2 regions of the Kitasatospora sp. NPDC022785 genome follow, and region 2 is predicted to be linked to the other one. Evidence: riboswitches for the same ligand, from Rfam matches in the RefSeq annotation. Region 2 holds a riboswitch; the other holds the start of a gene.
What was found. A riboswitch is a leader RNA that binds a small molecule or an ion and turns the genes downstream of it on or off. The one in region 2 is predicted to bind cobalamin.
Positions count from the first base shown of each region.

Region 1: another riboswitch for cobalamin. It lies ahead of ACZ3YO_RS32195 (cobalamin biosynthesis protein); the one in region 2 lies ahead of ACZ3YO_RS22980 (peptidase).

Region 1 covers NZ_JBVHHB010000027.1:86,721-94,151, forward strand. The annotation lists gene ACZ3YO_RS32185 (alpha/beta hydrolase) at 1-90, opposite strand, end outside; gene ACZ3YO_RS32190 (helix-turn-helix domain-containing protein) at 343-1,053, opposite strand; cobalamin riboswitch at 1,278-1,438, shown strand; gene ACZ3YO_RS32195 (cobalamin biosynthesis protein) at 1,532-2,497, shown strand; gene ACZ3YO_RS32200 (cobyric acid synthase) at 2,494-4,011, shown strand; gene ACZ3YO_RS32205 (putative cobaltochelatase) at 4,004-6,106, shown strand; gene cobO (cob(I)yrinic acid a,c-diamide adenosyltransferase) at 6,112-6,717, shown strand; gene ACZ3YO_RS32215 (cobyrinate a,c-diamide synthase) at 6,807-7,431, shown strand, end outside.
Region 2 covers NZ_JBVHHB010000015.1:90,224-97,654, forward strand. The annotation lists gene metE (5-methyltetrahydropteroyltriglutamate--homocysteine S-methyltransferase) at 1-2,255, shown strand, start outside; cobalamin riboswitch at 2,567-2,686, shown strand; gene ACZ3YO_RS22980 (peptidase) at 2,783-3,859, shown strand; gene ACZ3YO_RS22985 (flagellar hook-length control protein FliK) at 3,894-4,373, shown strand; partial or broken gene ACZ3YO_RS22990 (3-hydroxybutyryl-CoA dehydrogenase) at 4,443-5,310, opposite strand; gene aceB (malate synthase A) at 5,333-6,943, opposite strand; gene aceA (isocitrate lyase) at 7,106-7,431, opposite strand, start outside.

The sequences.
Region 1 (7,431 bases), on a different contig from region 2:
CCGCTCGGAGGCCCTTCGGCCGATGACCAGTACGGCGGCCCCGGCACCGACGGCGGCGGCCGCCACGGCGGCTGCGGTTCCCCAACGCATATCGCTCCCCGCTCTGTTGGTCGTGGACTGGGCACTGTACCCACCAGTCCACTCGCGGGGGCGGCGCCCGGCCACCGGGCACGGCCGTCCGGGTCATACCGGGCCCGTGCCGGGACGGCGCTCGCATGCGTGGGCGGGACGGGTCGGCGCTCGCACGCGCAGGCGGGACGGCGCTCGCATGCGTGGGCGGGACGGGTCGGCGCTCGCACGCGCAGGCGGGACGGCGCTCGCATGCGTGGGCGGGAGAGCCCCTCAGACCGGGATCTCGGTCTCCAGCCGCCCGAGCAACTCCCAGAACCGCTCGCCGAGCGGCTGCTCCGGCTGCGCGCTCCGCGCCGCCGGAGCCGGGGAGCCCCAGCTGCCGGCGCCCCAGTGGGAGGAGACCTGGTTCTCGTTCTGCAGCGCCGTCAGCACGGCGGCGAGGTCGCCCTCGTGCACCGGCACGATCCGGCCGATCGCCCGGACGTGTGCCTGCCAGCGGCCGTCCACGCACTGCCGCAGCCGCTGGTCGAGCTCGTCCCGACGGCCCGTCACGGCGACCAGTTCGCGCAGGGTCAGGCCGAGCACCTGGGCGAGTGCGTACGTCTGCTCCTGGTCGCCGTCCCAGACGCCGGTGGCCTCGGCCCGCCGGTAGTGGTGCAGGGCCATGCCGATCCTGCCGGCCGCGTTCTCCTGGTTGAGCTCGCGGGCGACCCGGAAGTCCCTCAGCCCGGCCGGGCGGACGCCCATCAGCTGGGCGGGCGGGCACCAGAGGGCGCGGGCCAGCGCGATGAACTCCTCCTCGGTCGGGCGCAGCTCGCCGCTCTCCCAGCCGAGCACATGGGCGGACAGCAGCCGCACCCCGTGCGCGGCCATGCCCTCGGCCACCCGCTCGGGGGTCAGGCCGAGGCCGGCGCGATGCGCGCGGGCGGCCGCGGGCGAGAAGGGCACCGGGGGCACGGCGGGGGGCTGTCTTCGTCGCATGGCCCGACGGTAGGGGTCGGCGGTCGGACCGCCCCAGCCGCCGAACACACGAAGCGCGACTGTAGGGGCCTACAGGCCGCTGGACGATCGCACAGGCTGTCATGCCCCTGCGGGGGGTGGCGATCGGAGGTAGCGACGGGGACGGGAACGGGGCGGGAAACGCGGAGACCGTGTGACCAAACCCTCCGTGACCTTGGTTGACTCGCGGTTCGGCCCCGTGATGGGATCCTTCAGCCAATACGGAGGCATGCAGAGGAAGCCGGTGAGAGTCCGGCGCGGTCCCGCCACTGTCACCGGGGAGCACGTCCGGACGATGCCACGGCGGGCCGTCAGAAGCCGCTGGAAGGCCCGGGAGTGCGTTCGACCCGGAAGCCAGGAGACTCTCGCCCCCGGTACGTCGATCCAGGGCGCGGACCCTGAGTGAGGACTCGCACGCCATGCAGGCTGCCCCGCCCCTCCGAGCCCTCTGCTGTCCGCCGTGCGCCCGCTGACCCGCGCCGCCGCCTTCGCGCTGGGCGCCGTCGCGGGGTATCTCGCCGACGCCCGGTTCGCCGACCCGCGCCGCGGCCACCCGGTGGCCGTCTTCGGCAGCGCGGCCGGCCGGCTGGAGCAGCGCCTCTGGCGCGACCACCGGGCCGCCGGCGCCGCCTACACCGCGCTCTGCGTGGGCACCGTCGCCGCCGGCGCGGTGGCCGCCGAGCGCGTCGTCGGCCGCCGGCCACTGGGCCGGGCCGCGCTGGCCGCCGCCGCGACCTGGACGGTGCTCGGCGGCACCTCGCTGACCCGTGAGGCCCGGACCATCGGCCGCTCGCTGGCCGCGGGCGATCTGACGGCGGCCCGCGCGCGGCTGCCGCACCTGTGCGGGCGCGACCCGAGTGCGCTGGACGGACAGCAGATCGCCCGCGCGGTGGTCGAGTCGGTCGCCGAGAACACCGCCGACGCCGTGGTGAACGCGCTGGTCTGGGGCGCGGTCGCGGGCACGCCCGGGCTGCTGGCGTTCCGGGCCGTCAACACCCTGGACGCGATGGTCGGCCACCGTTCGCCGCGGCACGCCCGGTTCGGCTGGGCCTCGGCGCGGCTGGACGACGTGGCGGGCTGGCCGGGCGCCCGGCTGACCGCCCTGCTCACGGTGGCCGCCGCGCCCGAGCCCCGGACCGCCTGGCGGGTCTGGCGGCGGGACGGCTCCGCGCACCCGAGCCCCAACGCGGGCCAGGCCGAGTCGGCCTTCGCCGGAGCGGTGGGCGTCCGGCTCGGGGGCACCCTGCGCTACGGCGAGCGCATCGAGCACCGGCCGGTGCTGGGCGAGGAGCTGCGGCCGGTGACGGTGGACGACATCGAGCGCGCCTGCCGGCTCTCCCGTCGGGTGGGCGCGCTGGCACTGGGTACGACCGTGGCCGGGCACCTGGTGATCCGGGCTTTCACGAGAAGGAGGGGGAACGCATGAGCAACGCGCTTCTGGTCGCCGGAACGACCTCGGACGCGGGCAAGAGCGTGGTCACCGCGGGCATCTGCCGTTGGCTGGCCCGGCAGGGTGTCGCCGTGGCGCCGTTCAAGGCGCAGAACATGTCGCTGAACTCCTTCGTCACCGCCGACGGTGCCGAGATCGGCCGCGCCCAGGCGATGCAGGCCCAGGCGGCCAGGGTGGAGCCCGAGGCGGCGATGAACCCGGTGCTCCTCAAGCCGGGCGCGGACGGCCGCAGCCAGGTGGTGCTGCTCGGCCGACCGGTCGCCGAGGTGGGCGCGCTGGACTACCGCGAACGCAAGCCCGTCCTGCTGGAGCGCGCCCTGGAGTGCCTGGCCGACCTGCGCCGCCGCTACGACGTGGTGGTCTGCGAGGGCGCCGGCTCGCCCGCCGAGATCAACCTGCGGGACCGCGACATCGCCAACATGGGCCTGGCCACCGCCGCCGGGCTGCCGGTCGTGGTGGTCGGCGACATCGACCGCGGCGGCGTGTTCGCCGCGATGTACGGGACGCTGGCGCTGCTCTCGGCCGAGGACCAGCGGCACGTGGCCGGCTGGTTCGTCAACAAGTTCCGGGGCGACGCGCGGCTGCTCGCGCCCGGCCTGGAGATGCTGCGCGAGCTGACCGGCCGCCCGGTGCTGGGCACCCTGCCGATGCTGCCGGACCTCTGGCTGGACGCCGAGGACTCGCTCGACCTGTCGACCGTGGTCGACCGGACCGCCGGCCGCGGGCCGCTCGGCGCGGACGTGCTGCGGGTGGCCGTGGTGCGCTTCCCCCGGCTCTCCAACTTCACCGACCTGGACGCGCTGGCCCAGGAGCCGGGCGTCCTGGTCCGCTGGGCCACCCGGCCCGAGGAGCTGGCCGACGCCGACCTGGTCGTGCTGCCCGGCACCCGCGCCACCGTCGCCGACCTGGCCTGGCTGCGCGAGCGCGGCCTGGAGCCGGCGCTCAGGGCGCGGGCAGCGGCCGGGCTGCCGGTCCTCGGGGTCTGCGGCGGCTACCAGATGCTGGCGCGCACCATCGTGGACGAGGTCGAGTCCAAGGCCGGCGCCGTCGACGGCCTCGGGCTGCTGCCCACGCACGTCCGCTTCGGCGCCGAGAAGGTGCTCGGCCGGCCGGTCGGCGAGGCGTACGGACAGCGGGTCGAGGGGTACGAGATCCACCACGGGGTGGTGTCCGTCGAGGGCGGCACACCGTTCCTGGACGGCTGCCGGGTGGGGGCGGTCTGGGGCACGACGTGGCACGGTGCGCTGGAGAACGACGGGTTCCGGCGCGAACTGCTGCGCGAGGTGGCCGGGTTGTCGGGCCGGGCGTTCGTGCCCGCGCCGGACGTCTCGTTCGCCGAGGCGAGAGAGGCCCGGCTCGACCGGCTGGGCGACCTCATCGAGGAGCACGCGGACACCGACGCGCTGTGGAAGCTGATCGAGGGCGGGGTGCCGGCCGCGGGTTCGCTGCCGTTCCTGCCGCCCGGGGCCCCCTTGGAGAATCATGAGTGACGTCCGCTACCCCTTCACCGCCATCGTCGGCATGGCCGACCTGCGGCTCGGGCTGCTGCTCAACGCGGTCTCCCCGGCCGTCGGCGGCGTGCTGGTGCGCGGCGAGAAGGGCACCGCCAAGTCGACCATGGTGCGCGCGCTGGCCGGCCTGCTGCCGTCCATCGCCACCGTCGACGGCTGCCGCTTCGCCTGCGACCCGGCCGCACCGGACCCGCACTGCCCGGACGGCGCGCACAGCGGCCTGCCGGCGTCCGAACGCCCGGCCCGGCTGGTCGAGTTGCCGGTCGGCGTCTCCGAGGACCGGATCGTCGGCTCGCTCGACCTGGAGCGGGCGCTCGCCGAGGGCGTCAAGGCGTACGAGCCGGGGCTGCTGGCCCAGGCGCACCGCGGCGTGCTCTACATCGACGAGGTCAACCTGCTCCAGGACCACGTGGTGGACCTGCTGCTGGACGCCGCCGCGATGGGCCGCTCGTACGTCGAGCGCGAGGGCGTCTCGGTGCGGCACGCGGCGCGGTTCCTGCTGGTCGGGACGATGAACCCGGAGGAGGGTGAGCTGCGGCCGCAGCTGCTCGACCGGTTCGGCCTGACCGTCGAGATCGCCGCCACCCGGGAGCCGGCCGAGCGCGCCGAGGTGGTCCGCCGCCGGCTGGCGTACGACGCCGACCCGGCCGGGTTCGCCGCGCGGTTCGCCGAGGACGAGCGGGCACTCGCCGAGCACATCACCGTGGCACGGGAGTTGCTGCCGAAGGTTGAGCTGACTGATGTGGCGCTTCGTCAGATCACCGCTGTCTGTGCCGCGTTCGAGGTGGACGGGCTGCGCGCGGACATCGTGATGGCGCGCACCGCCGTCGCGCTGGCCGCCTGGGCCGGGCGCACGGAGGTGCTGGAGGAGGACGTCCGCAAGGCCGCCCAGCTGGCACTGCCGCACCGCCGCCGGCGCAACCCCTTCGACGCGCCCGGGCTGGACGAGGAGCAGCTGGACCGGACGCTGGAGGAGCACGCCCAGCCCGAGGAGCCGCAGCCCGAGGACCCCCAGCCCGAGGACCCGCGACCGGACGACCCGCAGCCGGAGGGCCCCGAGGACGACGGCCCCGGCCCGGACGGCGGCGGCCCCGACAACGGCGGCGGCGGCGCACCCGAGCCGGCCGGGCCCGAGGCCCCCGCGGGCGCCGACGCCCCCACCCCCGACGCACCCCAGGACGCCCCCGAGCAGCAGCCGGTACCGGCCCAGCACCCCGCCCCCGCGCGGGAGTCCGCCCCGGTGGCGGCCGGCGACCCGTACCGGACGAAGCTGTTCAAGGTGGACGGCACCGGGAAGGGCGCCCAGGGCCGCCGCTCCCCCGCCGAGACCGACGGCGGCCACACCATCCGCGCCCGCCGCCCGCAGGGCCGGCTGGCCCGGCTGCACCTGAGCGCCACCCTGCAGGCCGCCGCGCCGCACCAGGTGGCGCGCGGGCGGGCGTCCCGGGCGCTGCTGCTGCAGAAGGACGACTTCCGCGAGCAGGTCCGCCAGGGCCGGGAGTCCAACCTGGTGCTCTTCGTGGTGGACGCCTCCGGCTCGATGGCGGCCCGGCAGCGGATGACCGCCGTCAAGGGCGCCGTGCTCTCGCTGCTGATGGACGCCTACCAGCGCCGCGACAAGATCGGCATGGTCACCTTCCGCGGCGCGTCCGCCGAGCTGGCGCTGCCGCCCACCTCGTCCGTCGAGGTCGGCGCGGCCCGGCTGGAGTCGCTGCCCACCGGCGGCCGGACCCCGCTGGCGGCCGGACTGCTGCGCGCCCACGAGGTGCTGCGGGTCGAGCGGATGCGCGACCCGCACCGCCGTCCGCTGCTGGTCGTGGTGACCGACGGCCGGGCCACCGGCGCCCGGGACGCCGTCGCGCAGTCGCGGCGGGCGGCCGGACTGCTGGCCGCGCAGGGCGTGGCGAGCGTTGTGCTGGACTGTGAGTCCGGGCCGGTCCGGCTCGGTCTGGCCCGTACGCTGGCGGCGCAACTCGGCGCCTCCGCCGTGACCCTGGACGAGCTGCGCGCCGAGGGCGTGGCCTCGCTCGTCCGCGAGAACCGCTCCACCCACGCGATACGAAAGGCGGCCTGATCCCGATGCCCAAGGGTGTTCCCGAGAGCGTTCCCGAGGACGGCCTGACGACCCGTCAGCGCCGCACGCTGCCGATCACGGCCGTGCACACCGGCCCCGGCAAGGGCAAGTCCACCGCCGCGTTCGGCATGGCGCTGCGGGCCTGGAACCAGGGCTGGCCGGTCGGGGTCTTCCAGTTCGTGAAGTCCGCCAAGTGGAAGGTCGGCGAGGAGAACGCGTTGCGCGTACTCGGCGCCTCCGGCGAGGGCGGCACGGTCGACTGGCACAAGATGGGCTCCGGCTGGTCCTGGATCCAGCGCTCCAGCGAGATGGAGATGGACAGCGAGGCGGCCGCCAAGGAGGGCTGGGAGCAGGTCAAGCGCGACCTGGCCGCCGAGACCTACCGCTTCTACGTGCTGGACGAGTTCACCTACCCGATGCACTGGGGCTGGATCGACCCGGACGAGGTGGTGTCCGTGCTCAAGGACCGCCCGGGCAGCCAGCACGTCGTCATCACCGGCCGGTACGCCCCCGAGGCGCTGACCGACTTCGCCGACCTGGTCACCGAGATGGCCAAGGTCAAGCACCCCATGGACGCCGGCCGCAAGGGCCAGCGCGGTATCGAGTGGTAGCCCGTTGAGAGTGGCCTGCCGTCGAGAGTGGCAGGCCGTCGAGAGTGGCCTGCCGTTGAGAGTGGCAGCCCGTTGAGAGTGGTAGGCCGTTGAACACCATCCCCCGTCTCGTCGTCGCCGCGCCGTCCTCCGGCTCCGGCAAGACCACCGTCGCCACCGGCCTGATCGCCGCGCTCGCCGCACGCGGGCTGGCGGTCTCCCCGCACAAGGTCGGCCCGGACTACATCGACCCGGGCTACCACGCGCTGGCCGCCGGGCGGCCGGGCCGCAACCTGGACGCGTTCATGTGCGGGCCGGAGCGGGTCGCGCCGCTCTTCCTGCACGGCGCGGCCGGTGCGGACGTGGCGGTGGTCGAGGGCGTGATGGGGCTGTTCGACGGCGCGTCCGGGCGCGGCGAGCTGGCGTCCACCGCCCACGTGGCCAAGCTGCTGCGGGCACCCGTGGTGCTGGTGGTGGACGCCTCCTCGCAGTCCCGCTCGGTGGCCGCGCTGGTGCACGGCTTCGCCTCCTGGGACCCGGAGGTCCGGCTCGCCGGGGTGATCCTCAACCGGGTCGCCTCCGACCGGCACGAGCTGCTGCTCCGCGAGGCGCTGGAGGAGGGCTCCGGTGTACCCGTGCTGGGCGCGGTGCGCCGCTCGGCGGCGGTCGCCACGCCGTCCCGTCACCTCGGCCTGATCCCGGCCGTGGAACGCTCGGCGGAGGCCCTGAAGGCGG
Region 2 (7,431 bases):
GCCGGAACCGGGAGCTCAAGAAGGCGATCGAGGGGTACTGGAAGGGTGCGGTCACGGCCGACGCCCTCCTGACCACCGCCGCCGACCTGCGCCGGGAGAACTGGCAGCAGCTCGCCGAGGCCGGCATCCGGGAAGTCCCCACCGGCGACTTCTCGCTCTACGACCACGTGCTGGACGCCACCGTCGCCGTCGGCGCGATTCCCGCCCGCCACCGCGCGGCGGTCGACGCCGACGCGCTGCACGGCTACTTCGCCATGGCGCGCGGCACCCAGGACGTCGCGCCGCTGGAGATGACCAAGTGGTTCGACACCAACTACCACTACCTGGTGCCCGAACTCGGCCCCGACACCGTCTTCACCGCGAACCCGGCCAAGCAGGTGGCCGAGCTGCGCGAGGCCGTCGCGCTCGGCCACGACGCCCGCCCGGTGCTGGTCGGACCGGTCACCTACCTGCTGCTCGCCAAGCCGGCGCCCGGGGTGGCGGAGGACTTCCGGCCGCTCACCCTGCTCGACCGGCTGCTGCCCGTCTACGCCGCGCTCCTCGCCGACCTGCGCGCCGCCGGCGCCGCGTGGGTGCAGCTGGACGAGCCCGCGCTCGTCCAGGACCGCACCCCGGCCGAGCTGAACGCCGCCGCCCGCGCCTACCGCGACCTCGGCGCCCTCGCCGACCGGCCCAAGCTGCTCGTCGCGAGCTACTTCGACCGCCTCGGCGAGGCCCTGCCCGTGCTCGCCAAGGCGCCGGTCGACGGCCTCGCACTGGACTTCACCGGTCCGGCCGCCGGCAACCTCGACGACCTCGCCGCCGTCGGCGGACTGCCCGGCAAGCGCCTGGTCGCCGGTGTGGTCGACGGCCGCAACGTCTGGATCAACGACCTGCAGAAGTCGCTGACCACCCTGGCGACCCTGCTCGGCCTGGCCGGCACCGTCGACGTCGCGCCGTCCTGCTCCCTGCTGCACGTCCCGCTGGACGCCGCCGCCGAACACGACCTGGACCCGCAGATCGCCCGCTGGCTCGCCTTCGCCCGCCAGAAGGCCGGCGAGACCGCGCTGCTCGCCCGCGGCCTGCGCGAGGGCACCGACGCGATCACCGCCGAACTCGCAGCCAACCGCGCCGTCCTCGCCTCCCGTGCCGGCTCGCCGATCACCCGCGACCCGGCCGTCCGCGCCCGCACCGCCGCCGTCACCGAGGCCGACGGCCGCCGGGCCCAGGCCTACCCCGAGCGCGCCGAGGCCCAGCGCGCCCGGCTCGGCCTGCCGCTACTGCCGACCACGACCATCGGCTCCTTCCCGCAGACGGCCGAACTACGCGTCGCCCGGGCCGACCTGACGGCGGGACGGATCGACGCGGCCGCGTACCGGGAGCGCATCGAGGCCGAGGTGCGCGAGGTGATCGCGTTCCAGGAGAAGGCCGGGCTGGACGTCCTCGTCCACGGCGAGCCCGAACGCAACGACATGGTCCAGTACTTCGCCGAGCAGCTCACCGGCTACCTGGCCACCCGGCACGGCTGGGTGCAGTCCTACGGCACCCGGTACGTGCGCCCGCCGGTCCTCGCCGGGGACATCTCGCGACCGCACCCGATGACCGTCGACTGGTTCCGCTACGCCCAGGACCTGACGGACCGTCCGGTCAAGGGCATGCTGACCGGCCCGGTCACCATGCTCGCCTGGTCCTTCGTCCGCGACGACCAGCCGCTCGCCGAGACCGCCTTCCAGGTCGCCCTCGCCCTGCGCGACGAGGTCGCCGACCTGGAGGCCGCCGGCGCCGCGGTCGTCCAGGTCGACGAGCCGGCCCTGCGCGAGACCCTGCCGCTGCGGGCCGCCGACCGCCCGGCCTACCTGGACTGGGCCACCGTCGCCTTCCGGCTCGCCACCTCCGGGGTGCGCGCCGACACCCAGATCCACACCCACATGTGCTACGCCGAGTTCGGTGACATCCTCCGCGCCATCGACGAGTTGGACGCCGACGTGATCTCGCTGGAGGCGGCCCGCTCGCACATGCAGGTCGCCGGTGAGCTGGCGGGCGCCGGCTACCCGCGCGAGGTCGGCCCGGGTGTGTGGGACATCCACTCGCCGCGGGTGCCGAGCACCGACGAGGCCGTCTCACTGCTGTGGGCCGGGCTCGCGGCGATCCCGGCCGAGCGGCTCTGGGTCAACCCCGACTGCGGCCTGAAGACCCGCGGCTGGGCCGAGACCCGCGCCTCGCTGGAGAGCCTGGTGGGCGCCGCCCGCCGCCTGCGGGGCGAGCTGGCCGGCTGACGCTCCGCGCGGGGCCGGGGGTGGGACAGGGCCGGGCGCCCTGTCCCACCCGGCGGTCGGCCGGCGGCCGGTCCGCACGGGCCGCCGACCGGACGGCCTCAACCTGATTCGGGCGGTCCGAGATTCTGGTGGATCTCCGTCGTGACCGCGGAGAAGTCCGTGGTCGTGAAAGGCAGTCAGGGGACAGGGGGAGGCCGGGTGACCGGCTGCGTGATGTCGGTCGCACCGGTGACCCGGCCCGGGCCGGGGGATGCCGTGATGTGACCCACGATCCCTTGACCCGGTCTTCCGCGCCTCGCCATGATGGGCCGTCATGTTCTGACTCCGCCGCTGGGGGAAGTCCGGTCGAATTCCGGCGCTGACCCGCAACGGTAGGCCGCCGACGGCTGTCGGCGGCGAGCCCGAGTACCCGTCGGCGGAGGTGTGTCCCCTCCTCCCGTCGTGGTCTGCGGGCCGGAGCTCCGAGGGCTGCCCGGCGCTGTGCCGACGCTCTCCGGGCCCCTGCGTCCAGGCCCGGAAAGGCCCCCATGCCCGCGCTCCGCCGCACCCTCGGTCTGCTCGCGATACCCGCGCTCGCCCTCGCCACCGCGCTCCCGGCGGCCACCGCCGCGCACGCCGCACCCGCCGCCCCGGCGTCGTCCCCGACGATCCGGCCGGACGCCGCCGCGGCCGGCTGGCTGGCCCGCCAGCTCGTCGACGGGGACCACTTCGAGTCGGTGTTCAACGGGACGGCCTACCCCGACCAGGGGCTGACGATCGACGCCGTGCTCGCCTTCGCCGCCTCCCGCAGCTCCGACGAGGCGGCCGCGAAAGCCACCGCCTGGCTGGCGAAGCCCGAGATCCTGGCCGGCTACCTCGGCGACGGCACCACCGAGGCCTACGCGGGTGCGACCGCCAAGCTGCTGCTGGCCGCCGAGGTCCGCGGCGAGAACCCGACCGCCTTCGGCGGCGTCGACCTGCCGGCCCGGCTCCGCTCGCTCCAGAGCCCGAGCGGCCGCTTCTCCGACCGCTCGCAGTGGGGGGACTACAGCAACGCCTTCGGCCAGTCGCTCGCCGTGATCGCCCTCAAGCGCACGCCCGGCGGCGCCCCGGCCGGCGCCGTCGACTTCCTCGCCGGCAGCCAGTGCGCGGACGGCGGCTTCCCGGTCGCCTTCGGCCAGGCCACCTGCACCAGCGACGCCGACGCCACCGCGCTGGCCGTCCAGGCCCTGGCCGCGACCGGCCGCACCGCCAAGGCGAACGCGGGGCTCGGCTGGCTGACGGCCCACCAGAACACCGACGGCGGCTTCGCAACCGCCGGGGCGACCGTCTCCAACGCCAACACCACCGGCCTCGCCACGCAGGCGCTGCTCTCCGGCGGCCGCTTCGGCGCCGGCCTCAAAGGCTGGAGCAGCCTGGTCAAGCTCCAGCAGGGCTGCTCGGCCGAGGCGGCCGTGCGTGGCGCCGTCGCCTACGACGCGAGCGGCTTCAACGCCGGCAACGGTGCCCGGGCCACCGCCCAGGCCGTCCTGGGGCTCGGCGGCGCTCCGCTGGCCACCCTCTCCGCCACGGGTGCGCGGCCCGACGCGCCCACCCTGGCCTGCCCGGCACCGGCCGCCCGCTGAACGCCCGACCCCTGACCACACGAGGAGCACTCCGATGACCGACACCCTCACCCCGGCCCGCCCGGCCCGCCGCACCCTCGGCTCGATCGCCGCCGCCGCGGCCCTGACCGCCGGCCTGCTCGGCGCCTCCGCCGTCCAGGCCCCGCAGGCACAGGCCGCCGCCTGCACCGGCACCACCGGCGTCACCGTGGTGGTCGACTTCACCGCGGTCGGCGGCGGCATCCAGACCGGCTGCGCCCTCGGCGACCCGGCCAGCGGCCTGGCCGCGCTGACCGGCGCCGGCTTCTCCTACGCCTTCCACCCGCGCTTCCCCGGCTTCGTCTGCACCATCAACGCCCTGCCGACGACCTGCACCAACCCGACCGGCAGCGCCTACTGGTCGTACTGGCACGCGCAGCACGGCGGCGCCTGGTCGTACAGCAACCTGGGCGCGGGCAGCTACAACCCGGCCCCGGGCGACGTCGAGGGCTGGGCCTTCGGCGCGGGCTCGCAGCCGGGCATCACCGCCCCCTGACACCCGTCCGTACACCGGTGCCCCGGTCCTCCGCGACGGAGACCGGGGCACCGGTGTGCTCGGGTGGGCTCAGGCGGCCCGGTGGGGATGGAAGCCGCGGCCGGTCTTGCGGCCGAGCAGCCCGGCCTCGACCATCCGGGAGAGCAGCGGCGGCGGCGCGTACAGCGGCTCCTTGTACTCGTCGTACAGCGACTGGGCGATGGCCTGGACGGTGTCCAGGCCGATCAGGTCGGCGAGTTGCAGCGGGCCCATGGGGTGGGCGCAGCCGTGGACCATGCCGGCGTCGATGTCCTGGACGGTGGCGTGCCCGGCCTCGGCCATCCGGATCGCGGCCAGCAGGTAGGGCACCAGCAGGGCGTTGACGACGAAGCCGGCCCGGTCGCGCGAGCGGATGACGTGCTTGCCGAGGACGTCGAGGGCGAAGGTCTCCACCCGGTCGAGGACGGTGGGGTCGGTGTGCAGGGACGACACCAGCTCGACCAGCGGCATGACCGGCGCGGGGTTGAAGAAGTGCAGGCCAAGGACGTGGGAGGCGCGGGTGGTGGCGATGCCGAGCCGGGTCACGGGGATGGCGGAGGTGTTGGTGGCGAGGACGGCCTGCTCGTCGGCGAAGGACCTTGTCCAGGGTGGTGAGCACGTCCGTCTTGACGCGCTCGTCCTCCACGACGGCCTCGACGACGAGCTGACGGTCGGCCAGCGCCTCCGGGTCGTCGGCGAAGAGCAGGTGCGCCCAGGCGTCCTCGTGCTGTTCACGGGTGAGCCGGCCACGGTCGATCGCGCGGTGCAGGGAGCGGTCGATCCGGGCCCGGGCGGCGCGCAGCGCCTCCCGTCCGTGCTCGCAGACCACGGTGTCCAGTCCGGCGCGGGCGAAGACCTCGGCGATGCCGGAGCCCATCTGCCCGGCGCCGACCACGGCGACGCGGCGGATCTCGGTCATGGCGTGTCCTTGCTTGGGCGGCTCAGGCCGCGGTGCGGACGCGGACCAGGTGACGGGCGTAGGCCTCGGTGGTGAGGAAGGCGGGCAGGTCCGGGCCCAGGGCGGTCTCCTCCAGGATCCGCACCGCGTCGTCGACCAGCGCCGGGTCACCGCCCTCGGCGAGCAGGGCGGCCCGCTCCCGGTCGATCAGTCGGCGCACCGTGCCGGCGGTGGCGAGCGTGCCGCCGGTGAGCCGGGTGCAGTGGTGCTGCCACTGCCAGATCTGGCAGCGGGCGATCTCGGCGGTGGCGACGTCCTCCATCAGGCCGAAGACGGCGACCGCGCCCGCGCCGCCGAGCCAGGCGGTGAGGTAGCGCAGCGCGACGGCGACGTTGGAGCGCAGGCCCTGCTCGGTCGGCAGGCCCGCGGAGAGCCGCTGGACGGCCAGCAGGTCGGCGGCGGTGACCTCGACGTCCTCGCGGGTGCGCTCCAGCTGGTTCGGCCGGTCGCCGAGGACGGCGTCGAAGGCGGTGCGGCAGGTGTCGACCAGGGCGGGGTGGGCGACCCAGGAGCCGTCGAAGCCGTCGCCGGCCTCCCGCTCCTTGTCGAGCCGGACGCGGGTGAGGGCCACCTCGTTGGCGTCCGGGTCCCGCTGCGGGATGGCGGCGGCCATGCCGCCGATGGCGTGGGCGCCGCGCCGGTGGCAGGTGCGGACCAGCAGGTCGGTGTAGGCGCGCATGAACGGCTGGGTCATCGTGATGGTCGCGCGGTCGGGCAGGACGAACCGCGGCCCGTGGTGGGCGAAGTTCTTGATCAGGCTGAACAGGTAGTCCCAGCGGCCGGCGTTGAGGCCGGCGGCGTGCTCGCGCAGCTCGTGGAGGATCTCCTCCATCTCGAACGCGGCCGTGATGGTCTCGATCAGGACGGTGGCCCGGATCGTGCCGTGCGGGATGCCCAGTTCGGCCTGGGCGAAGGTGAAGACGTCGTTCCAGAGCCGGGCTTCGAGGTGGTTCTCCAGCTTCGGGAGGTAGAAGTACGGGCCGCTGCCGTTCGCGATCTGCCGGTGGCCGCAGTGGAACAGGTAGAGGCCGAAGTCGACCAGGGCGGCGGCCATCGGGCGGCCGCCGATCCGCAGGTGCTGCTCGTCCAGGTGCCAGCCGCGCGGGCGGACCACGATCGTGGCCGGGGTGCGGCCGATGCGGTAGCGGCGGCCCCCCGGCGCGGTGTCGTCGATCCGGAGCAGGACGGCATCGAGCAGGTTGAGCTGGCCGGAGACGAGGTTGCGCCAGGTGGGGGAGGTGGCGTCCTCGAAGTCCGCCAGCCACACCCTCGCCCCGGAGTTGAGGGCGTTGACGGTCATCCGGCGCTCGGGCGGGCCGGTGATCTCCACCCGGCGGTCGTGCAGGCCGGGCCCGGCCCCGGCCACCCGCCAGCCGGGGTCCTCACGGACGGCGCGGGTCTCCGGGAGGAAGTCCAGGATGCCGCCCGCGGCCAGGGCGGCGGCCCGGCGGCCGCGCTCGGCGAGCAGGCCGGCACGGCGTTCGTCGAAGGCGTCGTGCAGACGGACCAGGAAGCTCAGGGCCTCGGGGGTGAGGATCTCCTCGAACCGGTCTTCGTGCTCGCCGAGGATCTCGATACGGCTGGTCAGGGTCATCCGGCTCTCCAGGCTGGTGGGGCCCGGGGCCGCGCCTCGTGACGCGGCCCCGGGCGCGGGGCGGCCCGGGCGGGTCGCGTCCCTCAACGGGACCCGCGGGCCGGGGTGGGCGGCGGCCGAGGAGCAGCCTCCGGGAACGGAGGGACGGCCGCCGGGGGTGGCTCAGTGGAACTGCTCGGCCTCGGTGGAGCCGGTCAGGGCGAGCGTCTCGGCGTTGGGGTTGAGCGCGGTGGAGACCAGGTCGAAGTAGCCGGTGCCGACCTCGCGCTGGTGCTTCACCGCGGTGTAGCCGTCCGGCACGGCGGCGAACTCGGCCTCCTGGAGGTCGACGTAGGCGGTCATGCCGTGCTCGGCGTAGCCCCGGGCCAGCTGGAACATCGAGTGGTTGAGGGCGTGGAAGCCGGCCAGGGTGATGAACTGGAAGCGGTAGCCCATCGCGCCCAGCTCGCGCTGGAACTTGGCGATCTGGTCGTCGTCCAGCGCGGCCT